4 regions of the Streptomyces sp. NPDC008137 genome follow, and region 3 is predicted to be linked to each of the others. Evidence: riboswitches for the same ligand, from Rfam matches in the RefSeq annotation. Region 3 holds a riboswitch; each other region holds the start of a gene.
What was found. Region 3 has a riboswitch for cyclic di-AMP ahead of ACFZBT_RS11170 (peptidoglycan DD-metalloendopeptidase family protein). Riboswitches for the same ligand answer to the same signal wherever they lie in the genome.

Region 1 (2,991 bases), on a different contig from region 3:
GCCGATGCCCCGCTTGGGCACGTTGAGGATCCGGCGCAGCGGCACCGAGTCCTCCGGGTTGGCCAGCACGCGCAGGTAGGCCAGGACGTCCCGGACCTCCTTGCGCTCGTAGAAGCGGACGCCGCCGACGACCTTGTAGGGCAGGCCGACGCGGATGAAGATCTCTTCGAAGACACGGGACTGGGCGTTGGTGCGGTAGAAGACGGCGACGTCGCCCGCCTTCGCCTCGCCCGCGTCGGTGAGACGGTCTATCTCGTCGGCGACGAACTGCGCCTCGTCGTGCTCGGTGTCGGCGACATAGCCGGTGATCTGCGCGCCCGTGCCCGCGTTGGTCCACAGGTTCTTGGGGCGGCGGGACTCGTTGCGCTCGATGACCGCGTTGGCCGCGCTCAGGATCGTCTGCGTGGAGCGGTAGTTCTGCTCCAGCAGGATCGTCGTCGCGTCCGGGTAGTCCTCCTCGAACTGGAGGATGTTGCGGATCGTCGCGCCGCGGAAGGCGTAGATCGACTGGTCGGCGTCACCCACCACGCACAGCTCGGCGGGCGGCAGGTCGTCCGCGCTGGGCGGTACGTCGACGGGGTGCTCGGAGGTGCCCACGAGCTCCCGGACGAGGGCGTACTGGGCGTGGTTGGTGTCCTGGTACTCGTCCACGAGGACGTGGCGGAAGCGGCGGCGGTAGTGCTCGGCGACGTCCGGGAAGGCGCGCAGCAGGTTGACCGTCGTCATGATCAGGTCGTCGAAGTCGAGGGCGTTCGCCTCGCGCAGCCGTGACTGGTACATCGCGTAGGCCTGGGCGAGGGTCTTCTCGAAGCCGTCGCCTGCCTGGGCGGCGAAGTCCTCCTCGTCGATCAGCTCGTTCTTCAGATTGCTGATCTTGGCGCTGAAGGACTTCGGCGGGAAGCGCTTGGGGTCGAGGTCCAGGTCGCGGCAGACCAGGGCCATCAGGCGCTTGGAGTCGGCGGCGTCGTAGATCGAGAAGCTGGATGTGAAGCCGAGCTTCTTGCTCTCCCGGCGCAGGATGCGCACGCAGGCGCTGTGGAACGTCATCACCCACATGGCGTTCACGCGCGGGCCGACGAGCTGCTCGACGCGCTCCTTCATCTCGCCGGCGGCCTTGTTGGTGAAGGTGATGGCGAGGATCTGGCCCGGGTGGACGTCCCGCTCGGCGAGCAGGTGGGCGATGCGGTGTGTGAGCACGCGGGTCTTGCCGGAGCCGGCGCCGGCCACGATGAGCAGCGGGGAGCCGGAGTGCGTGACGGCGGCGCGCTGGTTGTCGTTCAGACCCTCCAGGAGCGCGGCGGCGTCCACCGGCGGGCGCGCGGCGCCGTCCCGGTAGTAGGCGTCGCGGTCCGGCGGCGCGTCGAACTTCCCGCCGAACAGATCGTCCGGAACGGACTCCGGCACATGATCGTCCTCGGGCGGCGGCGGGGGCTCGTCCGCGGGGCCCCGCTGGGCCTGGAGGTCCGCCAGGAAGCTGTCGTCAAAGAGGCTGCTCATCGCTCTCCGAGTCTAGGGCGCCCCACTGACAGCCCGCCCCCGCCCTGAGAACATCGCCGAAAGGACCCCCCTGTCACCCTCCAGGAGCACGTGACCACAGGCCGCTACGGCTTCACAATTGCGTATGAACAGTGCCCAACCCCCCTCGAACGATCACTCTCGGCGACGCTCATGAGCAAGGTCACGGAAATGTATCGGGCATATCACCCATCAACCTTCACAAGGGCCACACGAGTTGGCTACCGTGCGAGGAGGTCACACGACCCCCACCGGCGAACGTCGCCGGGCCGCGTGGCCTCCGCCGAGTCAGGCGTGCCGCACGGCAGCCAGAGCCGGGGACCCAACCGAGACCCCGGGGTGAATCGGCCCGACTCCTTTTCCGGAGAAGGCCGTAGGGCAACCCTTCCGAAGCACCCGCCCGAACCCGACAGCTAACCCGGTAGGCGGAGCATGGAAGGAGTCGCCTCCCTTGGCGTCGCACCGCAAGTCGCGTCCTACGGGTTCGCGCGTTGCAGGCATACGGACCCCCGCCCTCGCGACGGCGGCCCTCACCTCCGTGGCCCTGCTGTCCCAGTCGGCCAACGCCGCCCCCGAGGCCGACGACAAGCCCAGCCTGGAGGAAGTCGAGAAGAAGGTCGACGACCTCTACCGTCAGGCCGGGTCCGCGACCGAGAAGTACAACGGGGCCAAGGAGAAGACCGCGAAGCAGCGCAAGCGCGTCGACACCCTCCTCGACGACGTCGCCCAGCGCACCCAGAAGCTCAACGAGGCGCGGGAGGAGCTGGGCACCTTCGCCGCAGCCCAGTACCGCACCGGCGCCTCCACCCCGGACACGGCGACGTTCCTGCTCGCGGACACCCCGCAGGACTACTTCGACCAGACCCAGCTGATGGACCGGATGACCGGCCGTCAGAAGGTGGCCGTCGACGACTACATCACTCAGCAGTCAGAGACGATGGAGAAGCGTCAGGAGGCCGCCCAGAGCCTCGAGACGCTCACCGAGTCGCAGGGCGACCTGAAGACGGCCAAGGCGACCGTCCAGAGGAAGCTCGCTGACGCGCGCGAGCTGCTGTCGAAGCTGACCGCCGAGGAGAAGGCACGGCTCGCGGCGATCGAGAAGGAGAAGCAGCAGGAGGCCGCCCGCAAGGCCGCCGAGCTGGCCCGGCAGCAGGCCGAGCAGCAGAAGGAGCAGGAAGCCGCCCAGCAGGAGGCCGCCCAGCAGCACGACAGCGGCTCCTCCTCGTCCGCGGGTTCGTCGTCCACCGCGCCCGACTCCTCGTACGCCACCAAGGCCGACAAGGCGCTCGCCTTCGCCCGCGCCCAGATCGGCAAGCCGTATGTCTGGGGCGCCACCGGCCCCGGCTCCTACGACTGCTCCGGCATCACCCAGGCCGCCTGGAAGGCCGCCGGGGTGACCCTGCCACGCACGACGTACGACCAGGTCAACGCCGGCACCACGGTCCCGCTGGCCGACGCCCGGCCCGGTGACCTGGT
Region 2 (2,991 bases), on a different contig from region 3:
CCTCCGACAACACCGACCCGCTCGACCGGCTCGCCATCCAGCACGGCTTCAGCCAGATCCATCCGGCCCGGGTCATGGCCGCCTGGGTCACCGACAGTCCGAACGCCATGCTCAGCCAGCGGGCCAGCTCCCTGCGGTTCCGGTTTGTCAGCGCGATGGCCGGGGTGCTCGGGGTGGGCGGCGACCTCACGCGGTGGACGCCGGAGGAGCTCGCCGAGGCGCGGGAGTGGGTCCGGCTCTACAAGGAGATCCGGCCCGTGGTGCAGCGCGGGGACCTGTACCGCCTGCGGCCCCCGGAGGGCGGCCTGAGCGCGGTGCAGTACGTCCTCGGCGACGAGACCGTCGTCCTCGCCTGGCTCCAGGCGCAGCGCTACGGCGAGCCCGTTCCGGCGCTCCGGCTGCGGGGGCTCGACCTGGCAGCGGCGTACGAATGCCTCGAAACGGGCGAAGTTCACCGAGGGGCCGTACTCGCTCATCACGGACTGCGGGTCGGCCTGCGCGGGGATTTGGATGCCGCAGTCATCCGCCTGCGTAAGTAGCCGTTCTGTCCGAATCTGGCGATTAGGGAACTTAAAGCATTTCAGGTGTTTCGGTATAACGTGCCCCGATCGTAAAGGAGATGGGGTCGGGGTGCGTGACCATCGTCATATTCGTGACGATGTATTGTCGTCATGTTCACGTAATTCTCGCGCTATTCAGGGGCATTGAGGAAAAACAGAGATCGCGAATCCACGCTCGGTGACGGGAAATGTGCCGACGGGTCAAGAAAAACGCTCTCACAGGCAACCGCAAGCTTGTCCCATTGCGTCTCGGTCGCTTACGTTCCACACCAATCCGGACGGACGCCTAATCCTGCCGCCGCCCGGAGCCCGCACACACTGACCCGTGTATGGCAGGAGCGGGGGACCCACAGGTAAGACGCCTGTTCCGGTTCCCGGAACGGCTTGGGGTACAGCCGCACTTCGGCGCGGCCGGGCATCTCCAGCCCGCACCCGACAGCTCACCTCGCAGGCGCCGGAGAGGAATCCGCCATGCCCGCGAAGGGTAAGCACCGCCGCCCGAAGTCCCAGCGTTTCACCCGTTCCATAGCCGTCGCCGGAACCGGCGGGGCCGCCCTCGCCCTTCCGCTCATGGGGGCCGCAGGCGCCCATGCCGCGACCCCGCAGTCGACCCCGGAAAAGGCCGTCCAGGCCGCTCCGGCCGCCGGGGAGAAGGCCGCCGAAAAGGCCACGGGCGCCCACACGTACACCGTGAAGGCCGGCGACTATCTCGCGAAGATCGCCGACGACCAGAACGTCAGCGGCGGCTGGAAGAAGCTCTACGCCGACAACCGTGACGTGGTCGGTGCCGACCCGTCGCTGATCCACCCGGGCCTGAAGCTCTCGGTCGGCAAGAAGGCGGAGAGCGCGCCCAAGACGCAGTCGTCCGCGCCCAAGGCGGCCGAGAAGCCGAAGGCATCGGCCGAGAAGTCGTCCGCATCCGAGGCGTCCTCGAAGGCCGGCGCCGCCGCGAAGCCCGCCGCCGCCAAGCCCGCCGCCGAGGCCTCCGGCTTCAGCCTCCCGGTCGCCGGCGCCTCCGTCGGTACGCCGTACCACATGTCCGGAAGCATGTGGTCCAGCGGCTACCACACCGGTGTCGACTTCGTCGTCCCGACCGGCACCTCTCTCAAGGCCGTCGGCGCGGGCACGGTCGTCTCCGCCGGCTGGGGCGGCGCGTACGGCAACCAGGTCGTCATCCAGCTCGAGGACGGCAAGTACGCGCAGTACGCCCACCTGTCCCAGCTCTCCGTCTCGGCCGGCCAGACCGTGACGGCCGGACAGCAGATCGGGCTGTCCGGTGCGACCGGCAACGTGACCGGACCGCACCTGCACTTCGAGATCCGCACCTCGCCCGACTACGGCTCGGACGTGGACCCGGTCGCCTACCTGCGCTCGCACGGCGTCTCCGTGGGCTGACCGACCGCACGACCACCTGCCTGACACGCGGCCGAAGGCCGGACCCCGATCCCCGGGTCCGGCCTTCGGTGTGCGCGCATCCGCGGGTCGGCTCAAGGGATCGACAGGGGGCGGCAGTTGGGACACAGTGATCCCGTCGTGAGTGCAAGCGCTTTCCGAAGGAGTCGTGTCCCGTGCCGACCACCCGCAGAACGTTCGGAGCCCTGGCCGCCGGAGCCGCCCTGGCCGCCCTCGCCCCGGCGGCGGCCGCGAACGCCGCGCCCTTTCACCGCCGCCTCATCGCTCACGACGACTTCTGTCACGGCCTCGCCCGGTGGACGGCCGAACTTCAGGACGGCGGCGCTGTCACCGCCTCGCGCGGCGTGCTGGAGATCGACGTGCCCGGCGGAGCGACCGTCTGGTTCAGACGGCGTCTCGAAGCGCCGTACGTCCTGGAGTACACCGCCACGCCCGTCTCCGAGGGTGGGGTCAACGACCGGGTCTCGGACCTCAACAACTTCTGGAACGCGACCGACGTCCGCTCCCCGGAGGACCTCTTCGCGACGCCGCGTGGCGGGGCGCTGGAGGAGTACGACCATCTGACGACGTACTACGCCGGGTACGGCGCCAACTACAACACCACGACCAGGCTGCGGCGTTACGTGGGTCAGGCCGGTGTGCGTCCCCTGATCCACGACTACACCGAGCCGCTCCTGGTCCCGGGTGAGCCGAACCGGGTCCGGATCGTCTCCGACGGGTCGACGGTGCGGTGGTGGAACAACGGGCGGCTCGTCTTCGACTACACCGATCCGCAGCCGTACACGAGCGGGCACTTCGCCTTCCGGACCGTCTGGAGCCACTTCCGGATCACGGGCTTCCGGGTCTGGCGACTGACCCCGGAACGTCCGTGAGGGGTGGTCTATTCCGGGGTTGGCGAACACTTTAGGAGTGGCTTATCTCACCGCCCGTCAACCCTTTCCTACGGTCGCGTAGGTCACATTCGAGGGTGAATCATGAACGGCTGTGGCAGACGATTCGAAGAGTGACGGCAGAGCAG
Region 3 (2,991 bases):
GCAGGTCGTCGCTGTTGCCCCGGCGGGCGCGCTCCTGGCCGAGCCGGACCAGGCCGCGCAGGACCTTCAGATGGGCCTCGGTGCGGCGCTGGGCGGCGCGGGCGGCGCCCAGCGGCTCCAGCAGCATGCGCATCTCCAGCAGGTCGGCGGCCTCCTGCTCGGTGGGCTCGGCGACGCACGCACCCGCGTGCCGCCGGGTGACCACGAAGCCCTCGGCCTCCAGGGTGCGCAGAGCCTCCCGGACGGGGACGCGCGAGACGCCGTAGCGGCGCGCGAGGAGTTCCTCGGTGAGCCGGCTGCCGCGCTCGTAGACACCCGCGACGATGTCGTCCCGGATGGCCGTGCACACCGAGTGCGCGGGAATACGCATGACCGACCTCCGCTTAATCCCCGTGAAACGTCGACTGGTGACGTGTGTTCCGTGACTCTATTGCAATGAGCCGGAATTTCCGACGGCAGGCAGGAAATCAGGGATATTTTTTGGACAGTCGGCCGTGGCGAACGCCGAAAGCCCCGGCTCGGGGAGCCGGGGCTTTCGGGAAGAACAGTCGCCGTCGGATGTTCAGACGTTCACGCCGTGCGAGCGGAGGTAGGCGACGGGGTCGATGTCGGAGCCGTAGTCGGGACCGGTGCGGGCCTCGAAGTGCAGATGCGGGCCGGTGACGTTGCCGGTCGCGCCGGACAGGCCGATCTGCTGGCCCGGGGTGACCTTCTGGCCCACCGAGACGCTGCTGGACGACAGGTGGCCGTACTGGGTGTACGTCCCGTCGTTCATCTTGATCACGACCTGGTTGCCGTAGGAACCGCCCCAGCCGGCCTCGACGACCTCACCCATGCCGACCGAGTGGACGGCCGTGCCGCTGGCGGCGTGGAAGTCGACGCCCGTGTGGCTGCCGGAGGACCAGACGGCGCCGCCGGACTTGTAGCCGGTGGAGACGTACGAGCCGGAGATCGGGGACACGAAGGTGTTGAGACGCTTGCGCTCGGCCTCGCGAGCGGCGCGCTCCTTGGCCTCGCGGGCCTTCTCGGCGCGCTCCTTGGCCTCCTTGGCCGCCTCGGCGGCGCGCTCGCGGGCGGCCTCCTCGGCCTTCTTCTTGGCGGCGGCCTCTTCGGCCGCCTGCTTCTGGGCGATGGCCTGGGCGTCGATCTTCTGGGCCACGGTGTCGCCCATGGTGACGACCGGGGTGAGGCCCGTCTGCTCGGCGGCGGGCTCCGCGGCGAGGGCCGGGGCGGCCACGGCGCCGACGACACCGGTGGTGGCGAGGGCCGCGACGCCCGCGGCGCGGGCCGTGCGGCGCTGGATCCGGCTGGGACGACGGTGCTTCCCGGTGGCGCGCGTGAACGCCATGTGGTGGCTGGTCCTTTCCTTCCCTCTCGCCTACCGGGTTAGCTGACGGGTTCGGAGCAGGAAGGTCTCCTACGGACCCCCTCGCGACTCGCGCGGGCGTCCGATTCACCCCAGGGACTGCGGTGGGTCCCCGGCTCCCCTGGCTCGCGCCGTACGGGGACTCGGCGATGACTGTCCGGTGCCGCGGGTGCGGCGCACTGCCTGACGAACAGCCCGGACGACGCTAAGCGGCGCCACTTTCAATTCCCAAACGGATCCCGGCTTTTGTAGCGCATCCCACAGGGCAGACAGGCAACTCCCACCCCAATTCGGACATAGAGGAGCCCTGGTGCCTTAGAAGACAACCAGGGCCCCTACGCGCGCGTGGCGTTCGGCTCCCGCTACTCGGCGGCGACCACGGCGACTTCACCGATGCCGAGGGCCTCGACCGGGCCCTTGATCTGCGCCGCGTCTCCGACCAGGACGGTCACCAGACGGTCCACCGGGAAGGCGCTGACGGCCGCCGCGGTGGCCTCCACGGTGCCGGTCGCGGCGAGCTGCCGGTAGAGCGCGGCCTGGTAGTCGTCGGGCAGGTGCTGCTCGACCTGGTCCGCCAGCGTGCTCGCGACGGCCGCCGCCGTCTCGTACTTGAGCGGCGCCACGCCGACCAGGTTCTGCACGGCGACATCCCGCTCGGCGTCGGTCAGCCCCTCGGCGGCGAGGGTGCGCAGCACCGTCCAGAGGTCCTCGAGGGCGGGGCCGGTGTTGGGGGTGTCCACGGAGCCGCTGATCGCGAGCATCGCGGCACCGGTCCCGTCCGGGGCGGACCTGAGGACCTGGGCGAACGCCCGCACGCCGTAGGTGTAGCCCTTCTCCTCACGCAGGACGCGGTCCAGACGGGAGGTGAGGGTGCCGCCGAGGCAGTACGTGCCGAGCACCTGCGCGGGCCAGACGCGGTCGTGCCGGTCCGAGCCGATCCGGCCGATGAGCAACTGCGTCTGGACAGCGCCCGGGCGGTCCACGATGACGACCCGGCCGGTGTCGTCGGCGGTCACCGGCGGAACCGGCCGCGGCTCGGCCGAGGAGCCGGTCCAGGCGCCCAGTGTGTCGCCGAGCAGCGCGTCGAGGTCGATGCCGGTGAGGTCGCCGACGACCACGGCGGTCGCGGTCGCCGGGCGGACGTGCTTCTCGTAGTAGGCGCGTACGGCCGCGGAGTCGATCGCGGCGACCGTCTCCTCGGTGCCCTGCCGGGGCCGCGACATGCGCGAGTCCGCCGGGAACAGCTCCTTGGAGAGCTCCTTGGCGGCACGCCGGGCCGGGTTGGCCAGCTCGTGCGGGATCTCGTCCAGGCGGTTGGCGACCAGCCGCTCGACCTCGCTGTCCGCGAACGCGGGCGCCCTGAGGGCGTCGGCGAGCAGTCCGAGGCCCTTGACGAGCCGGGAGGCGGGGACCTCCAGGCTCAGCCGGACGCCCGGGTGGTCGGCGTGCGCGTCGAGGGTGGCGCCGGCGCGCTCCAGCTCGGCGGCGAAGTCCTCGGCGGAGTGCTTGTCGGTGCCCTCGGAGAAGGCCCGGGCCATGATCGTGGCGACACCGTCGAGACCGGCCGGCTCGGCGTCCAGGGGTGCGTCCAGCAGCACCTCGACGGCGACGACCTGCTGGCCGGG
Region 4 (2,991 bases), on a different contig from region 3:
GTACGACGTGGGTCGGTATCTGGGACCCCAAGTCGACTATGGCTAACGGCTATCTGCCGCGTAAGGGCTAACCGTTCACGGCATAGCTAAGAGCCCCGCCCTACCCTCTTACGAGTTGGAACGGGGCTCTCAGTGTGTGCGGCTCCCCATACGTCGACTCAGGGCGGCTCAGTCATCGGGCTTTAGGCGGCTCTGATGGAACTTGCGACTCATGGCCGTACGGCCATTGGACAGCAACACCCTGAAGCGACAACGCCCGCTCATTGGCACCGTGCGTACGGGCGCAGAGAATCCGTGCGTGATGCCGTCGAAGGGTGGCACCCGTTCACCTTCTCCCGGTAGAAAACGTTCGCCCTTGAGTAGGGGTAGCGTGTCTTTACGATGCCAACGGACATGCTTAACCAACTCAATGCGCTCAATCGATACCGGGTTAGCCCCCATGTTCCGGAACCTCAACACATACTGATACTCCTTCACCCCGTCTCGGTTGGTTACCACCGAGCGCCGGAAGATGCGTACCTTCACCTTTGGATGTACGCGCCTATAGGTGCGATACCCGACCACCACGTTGATACCGGTGAACAGAGCGCTTACCGATGAAATGATGATGGCGACAACCGGCAGCGTCTTGTCCATAACGCGAGTATGACGCTGCGCCCAGAGACAGCAAGGCACACCCGCCCAACCGGTTGACGCGGGCGTTCGTCTCTCCGGCATCCGACAGTGCCCCTCCAGACGCCCCTCACAGGCTCCTGGCCGGCCTCCGACCACACGGGAGCCGGGCTCTACCAGATCGGGCTTCAGCAGGCGAATCCGGGTTTTGAGACGAACGCGGCCCTCTGGCCTCGGCAGATCGTGTTTGACGGCTCGTCAAGAAGGCTGTGACCTGGCGTTTCTCTGCAAAGAACGATCTTGTATCTTGCGTCAATGACGTACGTCACACCCAGTAGCCGACATCGAGGGGTGACGTGTCCCGATCAAAGTGGTTTCGGACCCAAGTACCTTGCTTGACCTGGGAAGTTGGCCTGTCCACCCGAACGGGTTAGTGGTGAGTAACATCACAAAAGTGGGGTTGGGTTGTGATTTTCAGGCAGGCGTGCGTCTAGGGTCTCCTCAAGTCCTCGCCGTGTAGGCGAGGCGGCCCGGATGGACGCCGAGTCCTGCCACCATCCGGGCGTGCCTTAACGGGAGATTGGCAGGAGTGGAGGACCCAAGCACGACGGGTCGCCGGGACGGTCACGCCATGAACGGACCCGAGCAGCCCTTGGGGTGAAGCCGCGTCAGCGGCCGGGCAACTTCGCCAGCCCGAATCCGACAGGTCATCCTTCACAGGCGGCTGACGAAGGTGAAGGTTGCACATGAGTGCGACGCAGAGCGACCCCCAGGTGTCGGGGTCGAACGGCCCGCAGGTCTCGGGGTCGGGTCCCGGTTCGGGTTCCGGGGCAGGTTCCAGTTCCGGCTCGGGCAGCGGGAGCGGGGACGACGGGTCCAAGATCCGGAAGTTCGAGGCCGTGATCATCCTTCTCATCGGGCTGGTCGCCGGACTCGTCTCCGGAATCGCCGCGCGTACGTGGGGGCACTTCCCGTACTTCGGGGCAGTCATCGCGGGGGTCAGTGCCGGGTTCTTCGTTCCCGGCTTCATCATCATGATCATCAAGTACATCCGGAACCAGCATTGATCCGGTAGTACGCGCATCTCACCCGGCTCTCCGGCACCCCGGGGCAGCTAGGGCAAGAGCCGCATGATCTCCACGGCGACCCCGTAGGAGGCGCGGACCAGGGTAGAAGAGGTCTCGGCACCCAAGCCGGGACCTCTTTTCCGTGCCCTCGAAATTCCCTGCGGTGATCAGTTGGGCCGGCGGCCGTGACCTGCGACCGCCTTATCGATCAACGTCATGACCTGCCGCTGAGTCGTCGGTAGCTGTCGATGATGATCATCGTTGAGCGCCCTTCCACGGCCCGAGGACGGCCCCGGAAGGTGCTCCTGTATGTTCACTCGGATGCCGCAACTGGCGTTGCGGAGCGTTCTTGACAGTCACACGATCAAGACATGTCTCACGCGTCAGGCGGGCAGAAATAGTGAGCGCCTATGTAATTCTCGTCACGATGATTTATAAGGGTAAGTTGCTGGAGCCAGCATGGGATGATGGCGCCCCATAGGTTGGCGGAACGGCTTTGGGCTGGAGCTGATTTGGCGCGAGTGATCATGGCCCATTACGCTAGCCCGCGGATCGGGCAGGTTTGTGAGCCTGCCCGTTAGTGCCCGATCTTGGGCCATGATCTTCGAGGCTCGCGCCAAATTGGCTGCCTAAAGCCGTGGAGCCGACCGCCCCAGCCACAGAGGGTTTCCTGCCTCAGCCCGCATGCACGTAGCGCGCCGCCGGGCGCGGCCAGCCGGGGCGCAGACAGAAGGCAGGCCGCGCCGCAGAGGCGGCGCGCGCCCGCGCCGTGCGCGGGCCTTGATGAAGTAGGGAAAGTTGTACCGCGCTCTTGTTGATCACTGTGTCAGTCGGTGACTACTCACGTGAGTAGTCACACGGCTAGGCTTGTGTTGGCTACCCGACACGACGACAGGAGCGTGCTCACCGGATGGGACCGAAGTCGGAGCGGGTCTACCGCACGATTCGTGAGTGGATCGCTGAGGGCAGGTACTCGCCAGGTTCCAAGCTCCCGTCCGAGCGGACCTTGTCCGAGGACCTGGAGATCGGCCGCACGGCCCTGCGTCAGGTGTTGGCCAAGCTCGTTACTGAGGGCGTCGTCGAGGTGCATGGTCGTAGCTCGTACCGAGTGCCGGACCGATCCGTCACGACTGAGGCGCCGGCGGACGTCGAGCCATGGCAAATCCACGGTGAGCGGACGTTGTACGACAACCGATGGGTGAAGCTGAGCCTCGTTGATGTGGAGCCGCCCGGCGTCGAACGCTTCGAGCACCATGTCGTCAGGCTCCACCATGTGGCCATCGCCGCCGTCATTGACGACCAAGACCGGGTG

Region 1: another riboswitch for cyclic di-AMP. It lies ahead of ACFZBT_RS06310 (NlpC/P60 family protein); the one in region 3 lies ahead of ACFZBT_RS11170 (peptidoglycan DD-metalloendopeptidase family protein).
Region 2: another riboswitch for cyclic di-AMP. It lies ahead of ACFZBT_RS34695 (peptidoglycan DD-metalloendopeptidase family protein); the one in region 3 lies ahead of ACFZBT_RS11170 (peptidoglycan DD-metalloendopeptidase family protein).
Region 4: another riboswitch for cyclic di-AMP. It lies ahead of ACFZBT_RS01865 (hypothetical protein); the one in region 3 lies ahead of ACFZBT_RS11170 (peptidoglycan DD-metalloendopeptidase family protein).

Annotation. Positions count from the first base shown of each region.
Region 1 is NZ_JBIBHN010000003.1:68,442-71,432, reverse strand. It holds gene pcrA (DNA helicase PcrA) at 1-1,497, opposite strand, end outside; cyclic di-AMP (ydaO/yuaA leader) riboswitch at 1,787-1,958, shown strand; gene ACFZBT_RS06310 (NlpC/P60 family protein) at 1,967-2,991, shown strand, end outside.
Region 2 is NZ_JBIBHN010000033.1:57,847-60,837, reverse strand. It holds gene ACFZBT_RS34700 (alpha-galactosidase) at 1-539, shown strand, start outside; cyclic di-AMP (ydaO/yuaA leader) riboswitch at 867-1,027, shown strand; gene ACFZBT_RS34695 (peptidoglycan DD-metalloendopeptidase family protein) at 1,032-1,955, shown strand; gene ACFZBT_RS34690 (DUF6250 domain-containing protein) at 2,129-2,845, shown strand; gene ACFZBT_RS34685 (GDSL-type esterase/lipase family protein) at 2,991-2,991, shown strand, end outside.
Region 3 is NZ_JBIBHN010000005.1:280,675-283,665, forward strand. It holds gene ACFZBT_RS11165 (FCD domain-containing protein) at 1-370, opposite strand, end outside; gene ACFZBT_RS11170 (peptidoglycan DD-metalloendopeptidase family protein) at 563-1,348, opposite strand; cyclic di-AMP (ydaO/yuaA leader) riboswitch at 1,361-1,525, opposite strand; gene ACFZBT_RS11175 (insulinase family protein) at 1,729-2,991, opposite strand, start outside.
Region 4 is NZ_JBIBHN010000001.1:431,785-434,775, reverse strand. It holds gene ACFZBT_RS01875 (hypothetical protein) at 1-71, shown strand, start outside; gene ACFZBT_RS01870 (hypothetical protein) at 169-636, opposite strand; cyclic di-AMP (ydaO/yuaA leader) riboswitch at 1,142-1,350, shown strand; gene ACFZBT_RS01865 (hypothetical protein) at 1,359-1,679, shown strand; gene ACFZBT_RS01860 (GntR family transcriptional regulator) at 2,590-2,991, shown strand, end outside.